3 regions of the Desulfotomaculum sp. genome follow, and region 3 is predicted to be linked to each of the others. Evidence: riboswitches for the same ligand, from Rfam matches in the RefSeq annotation. Region 3 holds a riboswitch; each other region holds the start of a gene.
What was found. A riboswitch is a leader RNA that binds a small molecule or an ion and turns the genes downstream of it on or off. The one in region 3 is predicted to bind cobalamin.

Region 1: it holds a riboswitch for cobalamin, as region 3 does, so the genes downstream of both, AC1U9Z_RS01560 (sirohydrochlorin cobaltochelatase) here and metE (5-methyltetrahydropteroyltriglutamate--homocysteine S-methyltransferase) in region 3, are expected to answer to the same signal.
Region 2: it holds a riboswitch for cobalamin, as region 3 does, so the genes downstream of both, AC1U9Z_RS08005 (S-layer homology domain-containing protein) here and metE (5-methyltetrahydropteroyltriglutamate--homocysteine S-methyltransferase) in region 3, are expected to answer to the same signal.

What each region holds. Positions count from the first base shown of each region.
Region 1 covers NZ_CEVWQM010000002.1:97,481-105,499, forward strand. Annotated here, with positions in the region: gene cbiT (precorrin-6Y C5,15-methyltransferase (decarboxylating) subunit CbiT) at 1-575, opposite strand, end outside; gene cbiE (precorrin-6y C5,15-methyltransferase (decarboxylating) subunit CbiE) at 568-1,194, opposite strand; gene cbiD (cobalt-precorrin-5B (C(1))-methyltransferase CbiD) at 1,173-2,285, opposite strand; gene AC1U9Z_RS01550 (cobyrinic acid a,c-diamide synthase CobB) at 2,272-3,669, opposite strand; gene cobT (nicotinate-nucleotide--dimethylbenzimidazole phosphoribosyltransferase) at 3,787-4,842, opposite strand; cobalamin riboswitch at 5,011-5,192, opposite strand; cobalamin riboswitch at 5,317-5,498, shown strand; gene AC1U9Z_RS01560 (sirohydrochlorin cobaltochelatase) at 5,606-6,427, shown strand; gene AC1U9Z_RS01565 (energy-coupling factor ABC transporter permease) at 6,505-7,257, shown strand; gene AC1U9Z_RS01570 (energy-coupling factor ABC transporter substrate-binding protein) at 7,241-7,564, shown strand; gene cbiQ (cobalt ECF transporter T component CbiQ) at 7,524-8,019, shown strand, end outside.
Region 2 covers NZ_CEVWQM010000010.1:90,279-98,297, reverse strand. Annotated here, with positions in the region: gene AC1U9Z_RS08025 (sigma 54-interacting transcriptional regulator) at 1-2,085, shown strand, start outside; gene AC1U9Z_RS08020 (AbrB/MazE/SpoVT family DNA-binding domain-containing protein) at 2,316-2,525, shown strand; gene AC1U9Z_RS08015 (M24 family metallopeptidase) at 2,580-3,773, shown strand; gene AC1U9Z_RS08010 (DUF6125 family protein) at 3,789-4,541, shown strand; cobalamin riboswitch at 4,566-4,755, shown strand; gene AC1U9Z_RS08005 (S-layer homology domain-containing protein) at 4,913-8,019, shown strand, end outside.
Region 3 covers NZ_CEVWQM010000033.1:30,412-38,430, reverse strand. Annotated here, with positions in the region: gene AC1U9Z_RS16030 (homocysteine biosynthesis protein) at 23-1,222, shown strand; gene AC1U9Z_RS16025 (NIL domain-containing protein) at 1,243-1,644, shown strand; gene AC1U9Z_RS16020 (UPF0280 family protein) at 1,646-2,389, shown strand; gene AC1U9Z_RS16015 (ferritin family protein) at 2,497-2,916, shown strand; gene metE (5-methyltetrahydropteroyltriglutamate--homocysteine S-methyltransferase) at 3,000-5,294, opposite strand; cobalamin riboswitch at 5,335-5,468, opposite strand; gene AC1U9Z_RS16005 (PRC-barrel domain-containing protein) at 5,669-6,679, opposite strand; gene AC1U9Z_RS16000 (50S ribosomal protein L25) at 6,794-7,426, shown strand; gene pth (aminoacyl-tRNA hydrolase) at 7,555-8,019, shown strand, end outside.

The sequences.
Region 1 (8,019 bases), on a different contig from region 3:
AGCACCGGGTTAAGACCCTGCCACATCTGGGATTGGCCCACCTGCCTGGCCCTGGCCACTGTGATATTGACAGCCTCTGTTTGCTGATAACCTTTATCCGCCAGGAATCTGAGTACCCGGGGACCTGTTTCCAGGGTTATGGCAGTGGCCACCAGCCAACCACCGGGCTTAAGCTTGCGGTGGGCTGTCTCCAGAATTTCCGTCAAGGCCCCGGCACTGCCGCCAATAAAGATACGGTCCGCCGGCGGCAGCTTTTCCATTGTGTCAGGGGCAAAGCCTGGTACCAGACGAACATTCGTAAGTCCAAAGCGTCGGGCATTGGCTTCTACCAGTTCATCGGCAGAACTGTCCTTTTCCAGAGCAAAAACAGTACCGTTTTTTATCTGGAGGGCACATTCCACCGTCACACTGCCGCTGCCTGCCCCCACATCATAGATCACAGCACCGGGAAATAATTTCATTTTCCCGATGGCAATCATGCGAATTTCCTGTTTGGTTATGGGCACGGTGTTTGACTGTTTAAAAAGCTGATCCGGTATACCGGGTGTTGTATAGGCCCATGCCACTTTAGGCACCGATAACCACCACGCAATTCTCAAATTTTTGGTTAGACTCTGCCAGAGCAGCTAAAGTTCCTCGGAAAATCGTTTCATTGGCACAGGAAAGATTGCAGCCCACCGAAACCGGCAAGTTATGGCAACCATTGGCTAATACTTCCTTGGCTAAGGCCTGGGGACTATTTTTAGCATCTGTTAAAACAGCAACCGTAATCCCTGCCTTAACCATGCCGACTAACCGATGGTCCTCTCTGCCGTGGCGACTTAGCACCACAGCATCCTGCCAGGGACTTTTTAGCCTGGCAAACATCAGTTGTACAGAGCTAATGCCGGGAATAAACTCTAAACAGTTAGGCGACAGCTTTTCTGCCAGGGTGGCGGCAAAACTATAGATTCCTGTATCTCCGGATACCAGCACCACCAGCCGCTTGTGTTTATAGTTTTGTTGTATAAATTCAATGGCAGCATCCAGATTGGCAGCCAGAGCATAGGTTTCTTGTCCCGGGCGGGCAAACTGATCCAATAGCCTGCGTCCACCCACCACCACTTCCGCCTGTTGTATGGCGGCAGCCCCGGCAGCAGTAAGGTAGTCCGGTCCACCGGGACCCACACCAACTACTTTGATGATATTTTCCATCCCAGTGCCTCCCCAATTTCTCTGGCTCCCTCATCATAGCCCACAATTTCACCGCTGAGGGCATACATGACCGTTCCCACCTTGAACTTTTCCCTGACATAGCCAGCAGCCCTCTGACTGGCTGCCGCAGCCAAGTTTTCAAAGACCTGGGATAAGTCATGGCGACCTAAGATAGTTACCGCTTCCTCAGCGGTATTCATGTTCATTAACAATTCAATGACCGAGCGGGGTGCCCCCAAAAGAGCCGCGTGGGCCGCAATGGTTTCCCGCCGTCCATCGGCAAGCTTGCCCAGGGTATGAAAAATTCCCGCGGCTAGCTTGACTAATTTACCCAAGTGACCCAGTAAAAGTACCCCTTCCACAGGCCTTTTGGCACACTCTTCCAGCATGGTGCCGATAAAATTACTGGTTTCGATCACTGCCTCAGAGGGTAGTGCAAGCTCTGCTGCCTTTTTTACCCCTAAACGACCCGGTGTCAGTACCAGTAAGCTGTGTCCCAGGGCCAAGGCCTGATCAATTTGCGGCACCAAAGACCGTCGGTAAGCATCCTCAGACATGGGCCGGACAATGCCGCCGGTGCCCAGGATGGAAATACCTCCCACAATACCCAGTTTGGGATTCATGGTTAGATTTGCCACCGATTCCCCCTCCGGCACGGCTATGACAACCTTTGCTCCCCGATCCGGCCCCAATACTTCCCTTACTTCCTGTTCAATCATTTGCCGGGGTACCGGGTTAATGGCCGCTTCTCCCACTGGCACTGACAGGCCGGGCTTGGTAACGACTCCTACACCCTTGCCGCCGGTAATCTGAATTTCTCCGGGTTGCAGCGACACTTCAGCCACAACCGTCATGCCGTGGGTCACATCTGGATCGTCACCGGCATCCTTCACCACGGAACCACGACAGAACGGATCTTCTTTGTCCACCCGGTCAATGTCTATTACGATCTGACCACCACCGGGTAGGGAAACAGAAACATTTTGGGCAATGATGCCCTTTACCAGGGCCATTGTCGCTGCCTTGGCCGCCGCTGCAGCACAGGTGCCGGTGGTAAAGCCAGATCTTAACTCCTTTTTACTTTCTTCCATGATTTACTCTCCGTACCCTGTATCGTTGGCAGGCCGCTAAAAAGTTTTGGGCCGCCCCAGGGTTATAGCGAAAATGAATGTGTACATAGGATGCCAGAATTTCCTTATGGGCATAGCCTTCACCACGGCCTTCCTTGCCACGTCCTCCGGTTAACTGATAGACATTCGATGCGGCAGGTAGATCCTCCATAATGGACCAATGAAACTCATGTCCTTTCAGGGTCATATCTGGTTCTCCCAACAAACAGGTTTTTGTTAACTTGGCCTGGACATAACCCAGGGCTGCCAGGCGCTGTCCCATTTTTACCCGAGCCGGTACCAGTCCTACCCCGGCAAAGGCTTGGCCGGCTAGATCCGTAATGCTTTCACACAGATACATAAACCCACCACACTCTGCATAAACGGGCATTGCTTGCCGGCTGCGCTCTACTAATTCATGCTTTAATAATTGATTAGCGGCTAACATGGGTAAAAATTGTTCGGGAAATCCTCCGCCAATATAGATGCCGTCTATATCCGGTGGCAACAGGGTATCCCTCAGGGGACTAAAAAATACTAATTCCGCCCCTAACTCTACAAGGTAATCAAGACTGTCTTGATAATAAAAATTAAAGGCTTCATCGCTAGCCACCGCTAACCTCACACCCTTAAAGGACTGTTGTACCGGCAGTATTTCACGATCTGTCAGCTCCGATGCCTGTTGGGCTAGAGTCAGCAGCCGTGTCACATCGATTTGTTCCTCAACTAACTGGGCCAGTGCTGTTAGGGTTTGGTTTAATTCCTTATTTTCTGCTGCGGGCAGCAGTCCCAAATGACGCTGGGGCATCACAATATCCCTTTGTTTGACCAATGCTCCCAGTAAAGGAATGCCCAGTTCCCCTTCCAACACCTGTTTAATAAATTGTCTATGACCCTCACTGCCTACTCCATTGGCAATAACGCCACAGACCTGTAAATTCGGATCAAAATTTTGGTAACCGCTAATTAGGGCCGCAGCACTGCGGGCCAACCCCTGGGCTGAAAAAACCAAAACCACCGGGGCCTTAATAATTTTGGCAACCTGGGCTGTACTGCCCCTTTCCCCTTGCCCTCTGGCCCCGTCAAATAAACCCATGACGCCTTCCACCAGGGAAAGATCCATTCCCTTGGCCCTTTTAATAAATAACTCATGCACTTTCTCCGGTGAGCCCATCCAACTGTCAAGGTTATGGGAAGTGACGCCAGCGGCTGCTTTGTGGAGGCCGGGATCGATATAATCAGGCCCTACTTTGAAGGGTTGTACCTTAATACCCCTCCGTCGGAAGGCTGACAGTAATCCCAGGGTGAGGGTAGTCTTTCCTACACCACTGTGGGTTCCGGCCAGAACAATTCTTGGTATTCTCATAGATTGCTCCTGTTTGAATATTCATACTTTTTAACGAGAGTTAGTAAAACAAATTATAGTATAAAATTTATGGCAATACAAGGAAAAGCAGCCAGGGTTTGGTTTCACCTTTTCTATCTATCCTTCACTAACTCCTGCTTCTGCGAAGGTAGCCATTTCGTTAATAATACGTAGCGCAGATTCGATAATGGGGAAAGCTAAGGCGGCACCTGTGCCCTCGCCCAATCTCATTTCCATATGCAGAATGGGTTTTAATTCTAACTTCTGCATCATATAACGGTGGCCTGGTTCTTCTGATACATGGGAGGCAAACATAAACCTACGGCTCAGAGGAGCCAGGGATTTGGCTAGCATTGCCGCTGCACCGGAGATAAACCCGTCCAGCACGACCGGAATTCCCTCTGCGGCACAACCCAAGATAACCCCCGCCATAGCACCTATTTCTAAGCCACCCACCTTGGCCAGCACATCTAGGCCATCCTTGGCATCGGGTTGATTTACCGCCAGCCCTTGCTTAATCACAGCGATCTTATGTTGCAGTCGTTGATCATCAATACCTGTGCCGCGACCAGTAATTTCCTCCGGGGCCACGCCTGTAAAAGCGGCTAAAATAGCGGCACTGGGCGTGGTATTGCCAATGCCCACCTCACCAATCCCAACCAGGGCCGGACGTTTTTTAACTTGCTGACTTAGAAGGGTGATACCAGCCTCCATGGATCGAATGGCATCATCCCTGCTCATGGCGGGACCGATGGCAAAATTATCTGTGCCGGATCTTACGCGACAGGAAATCAGACCTTCCCTTGCCAAGGGTGGTCCGGTAACCCCGACATCAGCCACCACAACCCTGGCACCAGCCTGACGGGCCAGTACATTGATACCTGCACCACCTTGCAGAAAATTGAAGATCATTTGAGGCGTTACTTCCTGAGGAAAGGCACTGACCCCTTCTGCCACTACCCCGTGATCTCCTGCTAAAACCAGTGATACCTTCTCCAGAGGAAGTTTCGGCAGAGGGGACCGCTGGATACCAGCCAACCGCCAGGCGATCTCCTCTAATATGCCCAGGCTGCCAGGTGGTTTGGTCAGTCTGTCTAACCTCTGTTTGGCCTGTTCTTCACAGGTCTGGTCCGGTAGTTGAATCCTGGCAAGTGTTTCAGTTAATAAAGACATTTTTTTACCTCCTTTATTTCAAATGGCCATGAGCCTTGGGCTTTTTTAGCCATCAGCCATCAACCATCTACCCATGTCATCCTTGCTGGTGCCGCTGGCAGGGTGAACTTGCCTGAAAAATAAAAAGTCCTCAGCCTTAATAGGCCGAGAACTTTTCCATCATTCTCAGAATTTGTATTTTTACAGGCAGGTCTCCTGACTTGCGGGTCATTGCCGGATACCCGCCTTCCCAACCCAAGGTCAGTGGCAAAATGGGTATTCGCTTACCGCTTACAGTGGCGGGACCGTTCGGGACTTGCACCCGATTCCCTATTCTCCCCTACCGGGGCACCTGGAAAAATTATACTCTTTAAAGGATTGTATCGTTTTTTTATGATTCTGACAATATATATTTTCTATGGCATAAGAAGGACTCGGTTTTTTACATGGGTTTTTATGGACATAATGGAATATATATGTTATGATGGCACCATAATTTAATACTTCGTGTTTGGTTCCCCCTATGGGGGCTTAAAAGGGAATCGGGTGCAAATCCCGAACGGTCCGGCCACTGTAAATGGCTAGTTTGTTTCAGTTTACACCACTGGTACTACTGGGAAGGTAGAAGCAAATTTTTATGCCTGAGTCAGGAGACCTGCCAAACAAAAAAACTGACCCTCCCGAGGAGAGGTAAGCAGTTAAACCGGGGTTTATCCTGGTTTTTTTGACTTGCCTTAACGTTTAATTAGTTAAGGTTTTTTATTTTGTAAAGGTGGTTATTGTAATGGAAAAAAAAGCTATTCTACTGGTAACCTTTGGCACCACTGTGGATCAAGCAACCGCTGCATTTAAAAAATTAGAGGATCAAGTCAGAGTAGTTTTCCCCGGTATCGAACTACGCTGGGCCTACACGGCAAAGAGTATTCGTGGGGTATTGGCCAAAAGAGGTATCCAGATAGACAGTCCGATTACTGCTTTGGCTAGGCTGCAGGATGAAGGCTATACCAGGGTAGTGGTACAGTCCGTGCATATCATACCAGGCATGGAATACTATGATCTGGTCAATGTGGTAGATAATATGTCTCACCTGCGAGGTATTTCCGGCAAGCAGTTTCAGAGTAAAATAGGTAAGTTTGGTTTTCATCAATTAACCCTGGGGGCGCCACTCCTTTATCATCTGACAGACTACCAGGAGGTTGTGGCCTGTATCAAGGATCTGGTTCCTGCGGACCCCCAACATGCTCTGGTACTGGTGGGTCATGGCAGTGATCATCATAGCTTTAGTGTCTACGGTTGCCTAAATGATATGCTGCGTCAAACCTATCCAAATGTTATCCTTGGTACCATTGAGGGTTATCCTTCATTAACGGATGTTAAGGCTGATCTTGCCAGGAAGGATTTTCAAAAGGTAACGCTCGTCCCCTTTATGAATATTGCCGGTGATCATGCCATCAATGATTTGGCCGGGTCTGAGCCAGATGCCTGGCAAAATGAATTGGCTCAAAACTATCCGGTAACAACTCTTCTCAAGGGCCTTTTGGAATTTGATAACATTGTGGAAATCTACATCAAGCATATACGACAGGCCTATGAACTTCTTAACTAGTTAGAAAACCAGTGCTAAAACAGGCAAGCGATATGTCAAAATATTGGGAAAATTGTATTAAAGGGGGACTTAGAACCATGAAATATCGGGTTACTTCACTTTGGGTCGTTTTCTGCTTATTATTCCTTACTCCTAATGCCGCCTATGCGATGCATATTGCCGAGGGTTTTCTACCTGCCGGTTGGTGCTTATTCTGGTTGGCCCTATCGGCTCCCTTTGTTATCTGGGGACTTCGCTCCATTCGCAAAACTTTACAGGCAAACCCAAATCTAAAAATGCTGCTGGGTTTGGCGGGGGCCTTTGTGTTTGTTCTTTCCGCTTTAAAAATCCCTTCGGTCACAGGCAGTTGTTCTCACCCCACCGGTGTGGGACTGGGTGCCATTTTGTTTGGTCCCGCCGTGATGAGTGTTCTAGGTTGTATTGTTTTGTTATTTCAGGCTTTATTATTGGCCCACGGTGGGATAACAACCCTTGGTGCCAATGTGTTTTCCATGGGTATTGTGGGTCCCTTCGTATCTTTTGGCATTTACCAACTGTTAAAGAAGCGGAATGCGAAGGTTGCGGTGTTTTTGGCTGCTTCATTGGGTGATATGGCGACCTACATGGTTACCTCCCTCCAATTGACCTTGGCATTCCCCGACAGTACGGGCGGTTATTTAATTTCTTTTTATAAGTTCATGAGCATTTTTGGTATTACCCAACTTCCATTAGCCATAACAGAAGGATTATTGACTGTATTTGTTTTTAGCTTACTGTACAATTACAAGGAAGAATTTCTGCCCGGGCTAATCAAAAACGAAAGGAGCGGTCCCTATGATTTCGTCAAGTAATAACCCTTCTTCCAATCGGTCCTTAAACTGGGTACTTTTAGGTATTGTGGTCCTATTGCTCATTATACCCCTTATTTTCTTGCCCGAAGCAGGATTTGAAGGTGCCGATGGACAAATTGAAACCGTGATTAGCCAGGTAAATCAGGACTACCAACCCTGGTTTGAACCATTCTGGGAACCACCGAGTGGGGAAATTGAGAGCTTACTTTTTGCTCTTCAGGCAGCAATAGGTGCCGGAGTAATTTGTTATATTATCGGTTTCTGGAATGGCAAAAGAAAGGCGGCAAAAAAATCAAGTGCTGCTTGATCGATTTTCCTATAACAGTCCCTTAGGGCAAGTACACCCGGTGGAAAAAACATTTTTTGCCATTGTCAATATGATTATTTGTATCTTAGCGAATTCGGCTATTATATCTTTTCTAGTTTTGGTTCTAATGGCAGGAGGCACTACTTTCATGGGGAAAGTGCCTCTGCGTTTTTATTTAAAGCTCCTGTTACTGCCCATTACCTTCCTCTCCTTAGGAAGCTTAAGTATTGCTGTAACAACCATAAACCCAACGGATATGGTCATTTGTCAGTGGAGCTTACTGGGTTACCCCCTAGGTATAACAACCGAAAGCTTGCATACTTCCCTTATGGTCTTTACCAAATCCTTGGCCTGTTCCTCCTGTTTGTTTTTTTTAATCCTTACCACATCGATGCTGGATATCATTGATCTGTTACGAAAGCTCAGGATCCCAGAGTTATTTCTGGAACTGATGC
Region 2 (8,019 bases), on a different contig from region 3:
GTCTTAACCTTAAGCCCTAACCAAAAAGTCAGTGAGGTAGTCACCATTTTTAGTGGCAATAAAATTGATGGTGCACCGGTGACGGATAAAACGGGTAAATTAATAGGACTTTTCACAAAAAGTCATATTTACCGCGTTATCAATAATGGTATGGACCTAAATAAAACCAAAGTGAAAGATTTAATGACCAGACAGCTTCTAACCGGTCATCCAGATGATGAGTTTAGTGATGTAATAAACGCAACGGTACCCCGACTGCCAGTGATTGATGAAAAGGGACGGGTTGTGGGGATCGTCACCCGTGGGGATATAGCAAAGAAATTTTTTTATTTGCATCGCAACATAGCCCTGGAACTAGATACAATTATTAATTCTACCCATAACTTAATTGTTTCAATTGATGATAAGGGAATTATTAAGGTCTGGAATTTGTCAGCTGAAAAATTTCTTGATGTGAAGGCCGAAGACGCTGTAGGTAAACATATATTAGATGTACTTCCAAACAGTGACCTGATGGATGTTATTGAGACTGGGGAAGTTGATACACTAAAGAAAGTAGTATTTAATAAACGTACCTTTATTTCGAACCGTTCGCCAATGATTAAGGATGGCAAAATTATTGGTGCTGTGGCAGTTTTACAAGATATATCCGAAATAGAGAAAATGTCAACCGAGCTATGCTATGTCAAGGAATTAAATGAAGAACTAGATGCTATTGTCGAATCATCCTACGATGGATTATTCATAACAGATGGCCAAGGAATCGTTTTACGTTACAATAAGGCCTTTGGACAACTAACCGGTATAGATCTCCATGAATATCTGGGCCGGAGCGTCGAGGATATTAAAAAGGACGGTATTATTTCTGAACCAGTAACTTGCCATGTGTTGGAACAAAAGAAATCGATTACGATGATGCAAAAGAGCAGAAGCGGCAAACTCACACTAACTACCGGAAATCCGGTAACGGATACAGATGGCGAAATAATCAGGGTTGTCTGTAATGTAAGGGATATAACGGAGCTAAATATATTGAAACACAAGTTGGAACAGGCTAAAGTTCTGAGTCAACACTATGAAAATGAACTTCGTACTTTAAAATTAAAGTACGCTGGGTCTGAGAAAATTATTGCTACATCTGCCAAGATGAGAAATCTAATTGATATGGTTGTTAGATTAGCATCCGTTGATTCAACGGTATTAGTAAATGGTGAGTCGGGTACCGGAAAGGAATTAATCGCAGAAATTATTCATAGTAATAGTTTGCGTTCCAAAAAGCCCTTTATTAAGGTGAACTGTGGAGCTATTCCCGAGAATTTATTGGAGTCAGAGTTGTTTGGTTATGATGGTGGAGCCTTTACCGGGGCTAAAAAAGAGGGTAAACCAGGATATATTGAAATGGCTTCCGGAGGCACTTTGTTTTTGGATGAGATTGGTGAAATGCCCTTAAACTTACAGGTAAAACTTCTTCGCTTTATACAATGCAAGGAAATTATTAGGGTGGGAGGTAAAAATTATATTAACGTGGATGTGCGTATCGTAGCCGCCACGAATCGAGACCTTTGGGACATGGTGCAGAAAAAGCAGTTTCGAGAAGACCTTTATTACCGATTAAATGTAGTGCCGGTTCATATACCACCCTTGCGTGATAGGAAAGAGGACATACCTGCCTTGGTGGCACATTTTATGCAGTTATTTAATCGCAAATATAATAGAAACAAGAGTATATCCCCGGAAGTAGTGGATATTATCATGCAACATGACTGGCCGGGAAATATCAGAGAGTTGGAAAACCTGATTGAGAGAATGGTTGTTATTACCATTAAGGATATCATAACGAACGAAGACCTGCCTTTCCACATGAGGGATAATACAGTCGGTCTTAGTTCCTCCTATATTATGGTATCCGGCATCATTCCACTAAAAGAAGCCATAGAAAGTGTTGAGAAACAGTTAATTGAAAAGGTTTATGCCAAACATCAAAGTACCAGACAAATGGCTAAAGAACTACAGGTAAATGCTTCTACCATCGTCAGAAAGGCGGCAAAATACCAAGTTTCTAAGGATTTAACCACAGACAGATAAATAGTCGGTGAATAAAAAGGGGGATGGTAATGGGTGATATCATCCCACTTTCTATACTTCAAAGGGAATTAAAATAATTAAATTCTAGATTTGAAGGCTTCTGGCACAGTAGTTGCTTATATAAATGTTAGATTAAGGAATCAAGAGGCTAAATATTTTCCTTTAATTTCACAACCTAATTTTGAACAGGTTATCACACTATAAAAATTTATTATAAAGGAGTTGGAAAGATGGATTCAAGAATTAATGAGCACGGTCAATTACTGCTGCCTTTAGAAGTCGGCAAATTACTTAACCTGCAAAACGACGATTTGCTAAAAGTAACCATTGAATCAAATTATATCTTGCTGACACTTGAAAATATTGAAACGAAGGAAGACGGTGTTGAGAAAATACTAGACAACCTCATTCATGAGGGAATATTGATTGATATAAAGTAAAAATTTGAAATATTCAATTTGCAGTTAGTTTTTTAGAGAAAGGGGGTAATGCGGATGGCGTTGAAATTGACCCCAAAATCGGAAATTGACCGAAGGGTTTCTCGGTTTCAAGAAAAAATAACGGAACAGCTGTTAGATGGAGCAATTATTTTACTTAATAGTGATCTCTTTTATTTTACGGGTACGGTACAGAACGCATTTTTGTTTGTGCCGGCCAGCGGTGAACCGGTATTAGCGATTAAAAAGAGCTTGCAACGGGGTAAAAACGAGTCACCCCTAAAGCATATTGTTCCTTTTGGAAGTCCTAAGGAAATTCCCTCCATTCTCGGTGCATTTGGCTATACGAAGTTTGAAAAAATTGGCTGGGAATTAGATGTACTGCCGGTAAATCTGTATCAAAGGTATCAGAAAATTTTCCCCAAGGCAGAGTTTATCGATATTTCACCAACTATAAAAACGATTCGAGCCATTAAATCACCCTATGAAATAGAATTGATCAGGGATTCCGCAAGCGTAATAGGAAAAGCCCATTTAGCGGTACCGTCATTTTTACGTGAGGGGATGTTGGAGATTGAGTTGGCTGCACTCTTTGAGGCAGAAATGCGTAAAAGAGGGTATTCCGGTTGCTGCAAAATGAGATCCTTTAATCAGGATTTATTTTTAGGAAATACCTGTTCAGGGTATAGTGCCACCGCACCAAGTTTCTTAGATGGGCCAATTGGCGGCACGGGAGTTTCTGTAACCCATCCCCACGGTGCCGGATGGAAAAAGATTAGCCGCAATGAAGCTGTCTATATTGATTATACCTGTGTGGTAAATGGTTATACCTCGGATCAAACCAGAATTTTTTGCATAGGTGAATTAAGTTCTCGGATGGTTAAGGCCTTTGAAGCTGCTTTATTTATTGAGTCGGAAATTATCAAAGCAATTAAGCCAGGCACCCCCGCAGAGGAACCTTATTTATTGGCCATGAAATTGGCAGAGGAAATGGGTCTAAAGGATAATTTTATGGGCTATCAGGAGGATAAGGTTAAATTTATCGGGCATGGTATAGGTTTGGAAGTGGATGAATTGCCGATCTTTGCCAAGGGATTGAAGACCTCCATATTACCTGGCATGACCTTTGCCCTGGAACCTAAATTTATCTTTGCTGAGGGCGCCATTGGTATTGAAAACAGTTTTGTAATGACCGAGCATGGTCCAGATTATTTAAGTATGACACCCAATGTGATTACCTATATAAAATAATTAGGAGGGGAAATAATGGAAAAGAAAGTAATGTGGGACGAAAACCTTAGCAATGAGCAATTAGCCAAATTGTCCATGGAGATGTTTCATCGTATTGTCATTCATCATGCCTTATGGTTTAATGAAGTCCAGCATCAGCTGGGTTTTCCTGAGGCACTGAAGATTTTGGATGCAGCCTACCAGAAGAGCTTTAATATTCAAATGAAGCGTTTTGGTAAATTCTTTGGCTTTGAAATGGAAAATGGTGTACCAAAACCCTTTTTAGCGATGCCTAGGGAAAAACTTTTGGCCCTGCTTAACGATACAGCAGTTAACTGGCTGGCCAATGATGGAGTGTGGTTCCAGGCTGTTGAATTCAAACATGGCATGAATGATGCTAAACGCTGCAATGATTCCTGCTGGGGAAAATTTTCACCCTTCGAGGCAGATTCAATTAAACGTTTCTTAGGCTTAGAGGAAAAACCAGGTCTGGAAGGCCTTAAGAAAGCCCTGCAGTTTAGAATGTATGCTAGGATCAATGTACAATCCATTATTGATGAAAGTCCCAATAGTATTGTCTTTCAGATGAATGATTGCCGGGTGCAGTCTGCCCGGAAACGCCAAGGTTTAGATGATTACCCCTGTAAATCTGCCGGTCTGGTTGAGTATGCAACATTTGCCAGGACCATTGATTCGAGAATTAAGACCGAATGTATCGGCTGCCCACCGGACGCCCACCCTGAAGAGTGGTTCTGTGCTTGGCGTTTTATCTTAGTTGAGGAAGCTTAGTGCCACTTGCTAGATTAACTTAATACTTTAGTTGCTGGAATAGGTGCTTTACTCTGAAAAGGTAAAGCTTAAAAGGGAAGTCGGTGCAAGGCCGACGCGGTACCGCCACTGTAATGAGGAGGAGCCCCACAAAATACCACTGGGAAAAAACCTGGGAAGGTGTGGGGTTCCGATGATCCGAAGCCAGGAAATCTGCCTATGCCAGGTTACCACTATCCCTACGGATGTATAGGAGGTGGCTTCATGGTGTATGTGCTGTTTCCCGGCATCGTCATAAAACCCCGGTACATTTGTAGAACCGGGGTTTTTAATTTGCCCAACTAGGATACAAACAAATCGCAATTACATGAATGAAAAAGGTGAGTATCGGAATGAGGAAAAAAAGAATTTGCTTAAGGATTACTTCAATACTAATCACCCTTTGTTTTATTTTGAATACGACATTTTTAACGATTCCCAACCTGGCAGTGGCCAGTGAACCGGGTAAGACCTATACCGCCAGTCAGTTATCCCAAAAAGCCATTGAATTTATACATAAGCAATATCAGGCCGGTGAAAAAATCGATGGCTATACTGCCTACGTATTAGCCCTAGGCGGCGAGGATCTGGGGTCTGAAAAATGGACCAATAATGGCAAAACATTAAAACAAGAAATCAAAGAATTGTCCAATTTGCTGGGGGATCATCTTACCTTAATCAGTTATATATGCAACACCCAGAATGACGATGGCAGCTTTGGACCTTTAGGCAATGAATATGGAACGAAAGGCCCGTTGCTGGCCTTAGCATCCATTAAAAATGACCTGGTGCCTGGAGTAGAGAGGCAGCAGGTAGAGGATGCCATTCATAAAGCCATTCATTACTTCCAAGAGAAATATCAGAGCGGTACCATTACCTATGATGCACAAGGTTTTAGCCTTGATTATCGCTGTATCGAAGCCTTGGTCAAGGCAGGCGAAGACCTTTCAGCAGACGGGTGGATATACCAAGGAACCTCTCTCCGGGATGCTGTGCTTGCTTCTGCCGCTGTTACTGCCGCCAACCCAGCAGCCACAGCGGTGGAATTGGCTAAAGAATTGGCAGCCCTTGATGCAGTGCAAGCATACTCAGCCAATGCAGAAGCACCCACCCTGGCCGCAGCAATTGGTTTGGATGCAGCAAATAATGTTGAGTTAGACGAAGCCACAGAGATTGAAACAGAAACAGAAACAATCGCTGAAGTGAGGGAAACCCCGGCTAGCGAGGTTATATCAGAAGAAACAACAAATGAAACCGAGTTAGAAGCAGCCCCAGAAATTGAAACAGAAACATTCGTTGAGGCCGAATCATTTTCAGCAATCGAGATTACATCCGAGGAAGCAATTGATGAACCTAAATTAGAAGTAACGACAGAAATTGAAGCAGAAGTAACAGAAGTAACGTTTGAGGCTAAATCAACCCCAAGCATAGAGGAAACAACGGAGGAAATGAACAATGAGGTTGCGTTAAACGAAAACGTTGCAAGGGAATTATCTGTTACGGATGAAGTATACTCAGACATTGTTACCGAAATTAATTTAAACGTAGTTGAAGTTGAGCAGACCTTACCTCCCACAGATAGCATGGCCCCAATTCATGAAAAAAAATATAAGGCACCGGATGCAGCTGTCCTAGCGAATTCGATTGCCCAACAACAGGCGGCAGATGGCAGCTTTGGAACAAGTATCTATGATCATGTGACCGTGCTTCATGCATTGGGTAAAGCAGGCCTGCTGGAGGGCATTGACCAAGAAAAGGCCTTTGCCTATATTGATGGTTTAAAAAAGATTCACAAAGATATTTTTGGTTATGACGCCGGGGTAGCCTGGGGATCTGAATGGACACCGGAGGAAGCAGACACCACTGCCCAGGTTATGACTGCCCTTAGTTATTTTGATGCAACAAAGGATGTAAATGAGACTATCCAGGACGGTCTGAGCTATCTTAGGGATGTGCAAGACCCGGATAGGGCTGCCATCGCTATTAATAGCTGGGATAGTACCTATAACACGGCTGAAACATTGATTGCCCTAAAGGCCCTGAAAAGATCCTATGATGAGTATGCCGGTTCCGGTTCAGCCTGGACAAAAAAATCTAGAACAAATACGCTGGCAAAGTGTTTACTGGCCCTTAACCAATGGAATGATACCCCCCAAAAGGAAAAATTAGCTGATCAGTTAGTAAAGCGGCACGCCGGCAAGGAATCCTTTGAAAATAGTGTTTATAGTGATATGTTGGCCTATATTGCCCTCGGTGAAGCGGGAACGCTGGGCAGCTTAAATGCTATTGATGTTAAGGAATATATCCTGTCCAAACAAAATAAGGCAGACGGTTCTTGGGGGGAAACCTTTGACAGCTATTATTACCCTGATTTTCTCTCGACCACCCAGGCTATCCGGTCACTTACTTACCTGCCGAATGCTGCTGCGGATCAAGAGCTTCAGTCGGCCATTGTCAGTGGTTTAAACTACTTAAAGGGTTTGCAGCAAATGGATGGCGGCGTTTATGCTACCTGGGACGACCCGGCAATGGATAATTCCGGCGTGATCGTCACCCTGAATAAACTGGGTATCGATCCGGCAAGCGCCGCATGGAAACATACCAATGGTTTAACACCATTCGATTACCTTCTGAACAATACCATGAATCCCGACGGCAGCTTTGGTACTTTGAAAAATGTTCCAGGTGCCACGGAGGCATTAGCTGCTTACCGATTGGTCACAGGTGAAGGAACTCCTGGCGGCGGTGGGAATCTTCCCACAGACCCAGAGTTGGATCAGTGCAGTGTTGAAATTGCTGTAGTGGGTAAGAACGGTGAAGCACTTTTCGGACCTAGCAGTGTTGTGGTAAGTAAAGATAGCAAGGGAAAACTCACGGTACTAGGCGCGTTGGAAGCCACTGGGCTGGGCTACACGGAGTCGGGTGGACTGATCACAAGTATTGACGGCCAAAGAAACGAGGGTTTGAAGGGGTGGATGTATAAGGTAAATGGAAGTTCACCGGCCATTGCAGCCTCCGATAAAACCGTTAAAGAGGGAGATCAGATTATTTGGTGGTACAGCAGTGATGTGAGTAATCCCGGTCCTTCCTGGGATAGTGTCTCCAAGGGGGAGGTACTGCCGGAGCCTGTTTTATCACCAAACCTTGAGGAACAAAACAAAAACCTGCCTGAGTCATTACGGGCCTCAGAGGATACTCTGGCAGCCCTGGAAAATATTAGCCAAATCCTTGGCTTACAGGGAAATACATTTGAATTGGGTATCCTTGGCCAAGGGGGTCAAGCGGTGATTGTCGTGGGTGACAGACAGCCGATAAATAGGACGGACTTGGCTTTCCAAAGAGGTATGCTGCAGAGACAGTTGCAATTGCAACAGAAGGTTGAAGCAGCTAAGGGTGCGGCAGTGGTAGAGGAAGGGGGCCAATTAGGCTTGCTTATCCCGGCTGAGTCCCTGACCAAGGA
Region 3 (8,019 bases):
AGCGCAGAAGGGGGATTATGAAATGGCTGTTGAAAGAACCTATGCTGAGATTAATGCTCGCATTAAGGCAGGCAAAGCAGTGGTATTGACCGCTGAAGAAGTAATTGGCAAGGTGAGGGAGCAGGGATTGTCTAAAACCGCTGCAGAGGTGGATGTGGTAACCACTGGTACCTTTGGACCCATGTGCTCTTCTGGTGTATTTTTAAATTTTGGGCATTCTTCTCCGCGGATGAGAATGTCAAAGGTTTCACTGAATAATGTGCCGGCCTATACCGGTATTGCTGCAGTGGATGCCTATATCGGGGCCACGGAAATTCCTGAAGAGGATCCAGCTAACAGTGATTACCCGGGTGAATTTCGCTACGGTGGCGGGCATGTGATAGAGGATTTAGTGGCAGGGAAGCCCATCGAATTGAGGGCATTATCCTATGGTACGGATTGTTACCCGAGAAGAGAGATAGAAACAACCATTACCTTAAATGACATCAACGAGGCGATTTTATTTAACCCTCGCAATGGTTACCAAAATTATAACTGTGCTGTTAACATTGGTGATAAAACCATCCATACCTACATGGGAACCCTGAAGCCCCGATTAGGAAATGCCAACTATTCTACCTCGGGACAATTAAGTCCCCTGATGAAGGATCCGAATTTTGCCACCATTGGGGTAGGAACGAGGATCTTCCTGGGCGGAGGGATCGGCTATGTGGTTTGGAATGGTACCCAGCATTTTCCCGGTTGGCTCAAGGATCAGGAAGGAAATGTGGTGGGCTCAGCCGGCGGAACCCTTTCGGTCTTAGGAGACCTTAAGCAAATGAAAACAAAGTGGCTAAGGGGAGCAAGCTTCCTGGGCTATGGTGCTACGCTAACCGTAGGTCTGGGCATACCGATCCCCATACTTAACGAAGAAATACTACGCTATGCTGCTTTAGCCGATGAAGAACTGCATGCTCCGGTGGTTGATTATAGTGAAGCCTACCCCAATCGGGTGGGAGGTAATTTGGGCTTAGTCTCCTATGCCCAATTGAAATCAGGGAAAATTACGGTGGCTGGCCAAGAAGTACCTACGGCACCCCTTTCAAGTTACCCCAAAGCTCGGGAAATTGCTGGTCAATTAAAAAGTTGGATTAGCAAAGGGGACTTTTTGCTGGGTGAACCAGTGCAGCTTCTGCCTGGTCCTGCTGCAGGGCTAGCCGGTAAACCCTTGGAGATTAAGTAATGGAAGGAGTGTCGAACAAGATGTCGCCTCATAAAATTGTTTTGCGTTTTACAGCAGCAACCTCTGATCAACCGATCATCTACCACCTAGTGAAGGATTATGACCTGGTGGTAAATATTCTCAAGGCACAAATTAATCCTCACCTCGAAGGGACGCTTGTTTTGGACCTTTGGGGGGAAAGATATGAGGAGGGCATCGAGTATCTGCGTCAACAGGGCATTTCGGTGCATCCCCTTAATCAGGAAGTGGTTCGCAATGATGATCGTTGCATAAGTTGCGGGGCTTGCACAGGTCACTGTCCTGCCGGGGCACTCTTTATAGACCGCCCCTCCATGGAAGTACAGTTTGATGGGAACAAATGCGTAGTGTGCTTACAATGCTTAAAAGTATGTCCGGTTCGGGCGATGGAGGTAAGAATATAACATGGATTATACCGAGCGCACCTATCGTGAGTTGCATCGACAGGGAGACCTGATCCATTTCCAGGTAGGAGTTAAAGAGACAGATCTGGATATAGGTGTGCGGCGGGACCGTTTTACCCCCCAGTTGATCGGCTGGGTGGAAAAACTAATAAAAGAGCAACGCTTACTTTTGGCGGAATATATTAAAGGAGATCCTGTTTTTCGAACCACACTGGAACCTCACACCCTTTTGCCAGGGGCCCCGGAGATTGCCGTAGATATGGCGAAAGCGGCCCAATTGGCGGGAGTTGGCCCCATGGCTGCTGTGGCAGGTGCATTTTCCCAGGTGGTGGGGAAAGCCTTGGCCCGTCGCTCCCGGGATGTCGTGGTGGAAAACGGAGGGGATATCTTTATTAAATCCTCCCTTACACGAAGGGTAGGGGTTTTTGCTGGGACCTCCCCCTTTAGCAATAAAATTGCCCTGGAAATTCAACCCGGGCAAACCCCATTGGGGATTTGCACCTCCTCTGGCACGGTGGGTCATTCCCTAAGCTTTGGCAAATCCGATGCAGTGATTATTTTATCTGCCTCAACAACCCTGGCCGATGCAGTGGCCACTGCGGCGGGCAATTATGTGCAAAGCGAAGAGGATGTCCAAAGGGCGGTGGATTTTGCTGCCTCGGTTAAGGGGATATTCGGTGCTGTAGCCATCAAAGGAGAAAAGCTGGCGGCCTGGGGGCAGATCAAATTGGTGCCGATGGGCTAGGGGTATATTTATTCTATTGCAAGAAAAATTCAATAATTTTGTCATGGAAAAATTCCCCTATATAGTTTACAATGGGGTAAAGATAATAACTAAAGGGGGTTATGGTTTTGCAATTAACAATTAATGACGTTTTAGATGTAGCCATTAAATCGGAGGAGAGCAGCTATAAATTTTACAATGCAATGGCAGCCAAGGCAAAGCTGGCAGAAACCGAGAAGGTATTAAAGAAATTAGCTCAGGATGAAAAGGATCATTTAGATTACCTGCTCTGGTTAAAATCCGGTGAACCGATCAATGAACAAGTCTATTTTGATGGCTTTGAGGAAGCCGGCGAATTAAACCCGGAAATGACCCCGAAGGAAGTTTTAGCCATTGCCATACAGCGGGAAGATGCCGCAGCTAAAATGTACAATCAGATGGCAGATATTTTTAAAGCACAACAGGATAAGAAGTTTATCTTTGAACGGATGGCCAGAGAAGAAGGACACCACAGTGCAGCCGTGGCAAAGTTAATGGAAGAGTTTTAAGCAAAAACAGGTTTCCCCGACGGGGAAACCTGTTTTTTAAATATAATCATTACTAAATTAAATTTTATTTTAAGTAAGGTCCGTTAAACAAGCATCAGCATTTGTAATCCTGACCGAATATGATGTGCTGCCATGGTCATATTCGTTAAACTTTCTCTTACCTCATCCCACTTACGAGTTTTGAGGCCGCAGTCAGGGTTAATCCACAGTTTGGACGGAGGCAAAACCCACATTAATTGTCTGATTTTCTCTTCCAGTTCCTCTGTGGAGGGAACCCTGGGAGAGTGAATATCATAAATGCCGGGTCCAATTTCTTTATCATATCCTTGGGCCGAAAAAACAGCCAACAGTTTATTACCGCTTCTTGAGGTTTCAATGGTAATAACATCGGCATCCATTTTCTCGATGGTATGGATAATATCATTGAAATCGCTAGAGCACATATGGGTATGGATCTGCGTTTCTAAGGCAGCCGAACTAACAGCCAATTTAAACGATTTAACAGCCCAATTTTCATAATAAGCAACTTTTTCTTTTCGTAGGGGATACCCTTCTTTGAGTGCGGCTTCGTCAACCTGAATAATCTTGATGCCAGCATTTTGAAGATCATGAATCTCATCCCGAATGGCCAAGGCAATTTGTTCACAGACAGCAGATCGTTCGATATCATTTCGACAAAAGGACCCATTAAGAATGGTTATAGGTCCGGTTAACATTCCCTTGACAATTTTATTGGTTTTGCTTTGGGCATATCGGATTGTATGAATGGTCATTGGTTTTGGTCTGCTGACATCCCCATAGATAATTGGAGGTTTTACACAACGGCTGCCATAGCTTTGCACCCAGCCATTTTTTGTGAGAATAAAACCTAAGAGTTGTTCACCAAAGTACTCCACCATGTCATTTCTTTCTGGTTCGCCATGTACCAAAACATCCAGCCCAATATCCAGTTGAAATTGTATGCAGGTATCAATGTGTTTTTTAATTCCTTTATCATATTCTGCTTGAGAAATAATGTTATTTTTAAAATCCCGTCTCAGTTTCCTAATCTCATTGGTTTGAGGAAAACTTCCAATGGTTGTTGTCGGAAGCAGAGGAAGATTGAGTATTCTCCGCTGAATGTCATTCCTGTCGTTAAAAGAGCCTACTCGTTCCTTTTTTTCAATGCAACATACTCTCCCTCGAACCAGAGGGTTTATTGCTTTAGGTGATTGTTGTTTTGTTATAAATATACGTTGATTATCTTTTAAAATGGATGGGTGGTCCTCAGAATCCCTTTCAATAAAAAATAACTTGGCAAGATCCGATAGTTCTTCAAGTTTTTCCCGGGCAAAACTCAGCCATGACTTAATCTCTTTGTCTAGCTGGTTCTCATGTTCCAAAGAATAAGGAACATGTAATAGAGAACAGGTGGTGGAAAGGATGATATCTTCCCTTTTTACATGTTTTTCTATATTTTCAAGTAAAGTCAAGGTACTTCGATAGTCATTTCTCCAAATATTTCTTCCGTCGACAATGCCTGCAATTAGTTTTTTACCGTTCAGGCAATTCAGAATTTTTAGATTTTCCGGTCCGTATAGAAAATCCAGTCCGATACCATAAATCGGAATATCAAACAGTGTTTTTACGGCTTCCACCGCATGATCAAAATAAGTCATGACGATCAGTCTAAGCCTGCTATCCACGTTGGCTAATTCTTTATAGGATAAGTAAAACAGTTCAAGGATTCTTTTGTCCAGATCCTTTACGACGATTGGTTCGTCAAATTGAATGTATACTTCATCATCAAGAAAAGCCATTTTCTTAAGCAGAGAAACGTAACAAGGCAAAATTCTTTGGAGTAGTTCCAAGGTATCCGGATTACGATCAACACGTTTGGAAAGAGATAAAAAGGTTATGGGTCCGATCAAATTAATTTTTGTGCGGATGCCATATTCTTTTGCTTCTAAATACTCATTGATTATTTTATCTGCATTTAATGAGAAGTCCATGGTATCGGAAAGTTCCGGGACAATGTAGTGATAATTGGTATTAAACCACTTCATCATTTCCAGCGCCACAGCGTTACTCGTTCCGCGGGCCATAGCAAAATAAAGCTCTTGTTCGTTGTGGATGGTACGAAATCTTTCCGGTATTGCATTTAACATCATTGCTGTATCGAGCATGTTATCATACAAACTAAAATCATTGCTGCTAATAAAAGAGATACCAGCCTCTTTTTGATGTAACCAGTGTCTTCGACGTAATTTTCTTGCCCGATCGGCAAGCTCTGCAAAACGGATTTTTTGATCCCAATAATGTTCAAGGGCTTTTTTCAGTTCTCTCTGTTCGCCGATTCTCGGAAAACCGACTACATAAGTGGCTGCTCCTGTGTACAAAGTAATTCCTCCTTTTTTGTTTGCGCGACAAAAAATTAGCAAATTACCATGGTACTCGGACTCCGGATTTGCCAAAACAGCCTTCCGTTACCGTAGCGCGACTGTGTCCGATTCTCACGGACTTCCCCATTTGCGGTAATTTGATTAATAATTATAGAGTATCCTACAATGTTTGTCTATACATTGATAGTATGCTGCCTTCGAATAAATTCACCTGCCTTGGGCTAAAGAAAGGTGTCTGAGCTTCAGTTTTGCGCTGAAGATCAGACACCTTTTCGTGTTAGCTGTCAGCCCTTAACCTTTTAGGCCCAAGGCTCATGGCCCAGGGACCTAATTAGCCTTGCAACTATCAAATACAGCAAGAAAGCGGAGGACTACTCTTTTTTAATCTCTGTATTTTCTTCTGGTACGATGGGCTCCTCGATCGCTTCTTGTTCATCCCCGCTTTCATCCTCGCTGGGATTTTCTTCGCGGGGTAAAGCACCGGGGGGTAATTCATGGATTTCAACGAGATCTTCTATCTGTTCAACACGGGTTAATTCCTCGGTCTGGCGTGGTAGTGAGCCTGGCGGTAAATCTTGAATAACAACCTCGTCCTGGATAACCTCTTGGCGGTTTAAGGCTTCTTCCTCTGATCTTAGGGTGCCTGCCGGCAAATCATGAATGACAACATCGTCTTCGATGGGGTCGTCTTTACTTTTTCTCTTAACCCGTTCACGTAGCGTTTCTCCGAGATCTTTCGTTTTGCTTTCAATTTCCTCCACCTTTTTGCTGCTTATTTCTTTCGTTAACGTACTAATTTCCTTGGTTTTTTGTACCGTGCTTTCCCAGATGTGATTTGTACTGTCTTTGAGCTGTTTAACGGTTTCGTGTAAACCGCCATCAACTTTAACCAAGTTTTCTAAGGCATCCACGGACGTTACAACTAATTCTTTACCAATGGTCTTAACAAAGGCAATTTCCATAAAGGATTTACCTTTAAATAGGCTGTTTAAAAAGTTGCCGCTAATCTCCAGGCCAACGATTTGACCACTTATTTCATCAACATAAAACTCATCTACTTCCCCGAGATCGGAACCATTTTCTGCGATAACTTTGCTGCCGATGATGTTAATTCTTTCTTTGTAAAGCTTTAAAATGTCTGGCAGGCTGGTACCCTTTTCAACGATTGCTCCTTGATCAATGGTGATGGCATCGGCACCTACGCTGCGTACTTTACCATAAGGAGCAAATTTTTGATCTTTAAACCAACCTTTTTGCTCTATAATTAGGGCGGCTATCCTTTGCTGAAACGGATCTACAACTAACCCCTTGACTGCACCCATTTCCTGGCCCTCGGCAAGACTGATGATCGGCATACCAATAAATTTTTTGCTCTTGCGCATTATTAGGCCCCCCTTTACATCAAACTCATTATATTGATCTTTATGCCCTGGCATTGTTTGATATGACCAAAAATAGGGAATAATAGGGACATATTTAGTTGGGAGGGTAATTTTATGACAGGTTCAAGGTTAAATGCAACTGTGAGAGAAACAGATACAAAATCGATTGCTAAGCAAATTAGAAAAAGCGGTGGTGTTCCCGGTGTAGTTTATGGCAAAGAAATGGGGTCCATGAGTATTTCCGTTGACGCCAAAGATTTAAAGAAAATTCTTAGTTCTGGAACCGGACGAAACACGCTTATTAATATGAGTGTAAACGGTGGCAAACAGACTGTAATGGTAAAGAGTTTACAGATGGATCCGGTGGATCGCACGATAAGGCATGTGGATTTTCAGCAAGTTTCTATAGACTCCAAAATTAAGACGGTCGTTCCCATTCAGTTGGTAGGTACTCCCAAGGGTGTCGCATTGGGTGGAGTAATTCAGCATGATTTGCGTAGTGCGGAAATTGAATGCCTGCCCAATGAAATACCGGAAGCAATTAAGGTAGATATTAGCGGTTTAGAAATTGGTGATGTCATCTCGGTAAGTGAGTTAAACGTGCCTGCGGCTGTTCGGATTTTAGATCATCAACACACAACCGTGGTAGGTTTAGCCACCATGAAGGCACCGGAGCCAGCCGGCCAGCCAGAGGTGCCACCGGAACCTGAACAGGAGGCTAAAGCTAAAACGATTGAAAAGGAATAAACGAGACGATTTGATTGAATTGCTAAAGGAATGGGTTATCCCTAGAATGACACGGGATAACCCTTCTTTCTATTGCCTTGATACAAAAGCTGGGGTAAAATACCTTCGATAAGGGAGGTAAGTGTTGAATGAAATTAATTGTGGGCTTGGGAAATCCCGGTGGAGAATATGCCCAAACCAGACATAATATCGGGTTTATGGTTGTTGATGAATTGGCAGCTAGTTTGGGTGTCAGGGCGGAAAAGAAGCAGCACAAGGCTTTGCTTGGCCAAGTTAATATTGGGCCAGAAAAGGTCATCCTGGCGAAGCCTCAAACCTTTATGAATCTAAGCGGCCAGTCTGTGGTTGCCTTGATGAATTGGTATAAACTAGCCCTAGAGGATTTACTGGTTATTGTGGACGATATGGATTTACCCCCAGGGACTTTGCGTATTCGCAAAAATGGTAGTGCCGGTGGACAAAGGGGCTTACAAAATATTATTGAGTTATTGGGCACCCAGGATTTTGCCCGCATGAGGGTTGGCATTGGGCGGTCTGCCTATGGGGCTGTGGGTCATGTGTTGGGTAAAATCAGCGAGGAAGAGGCCAAGTCC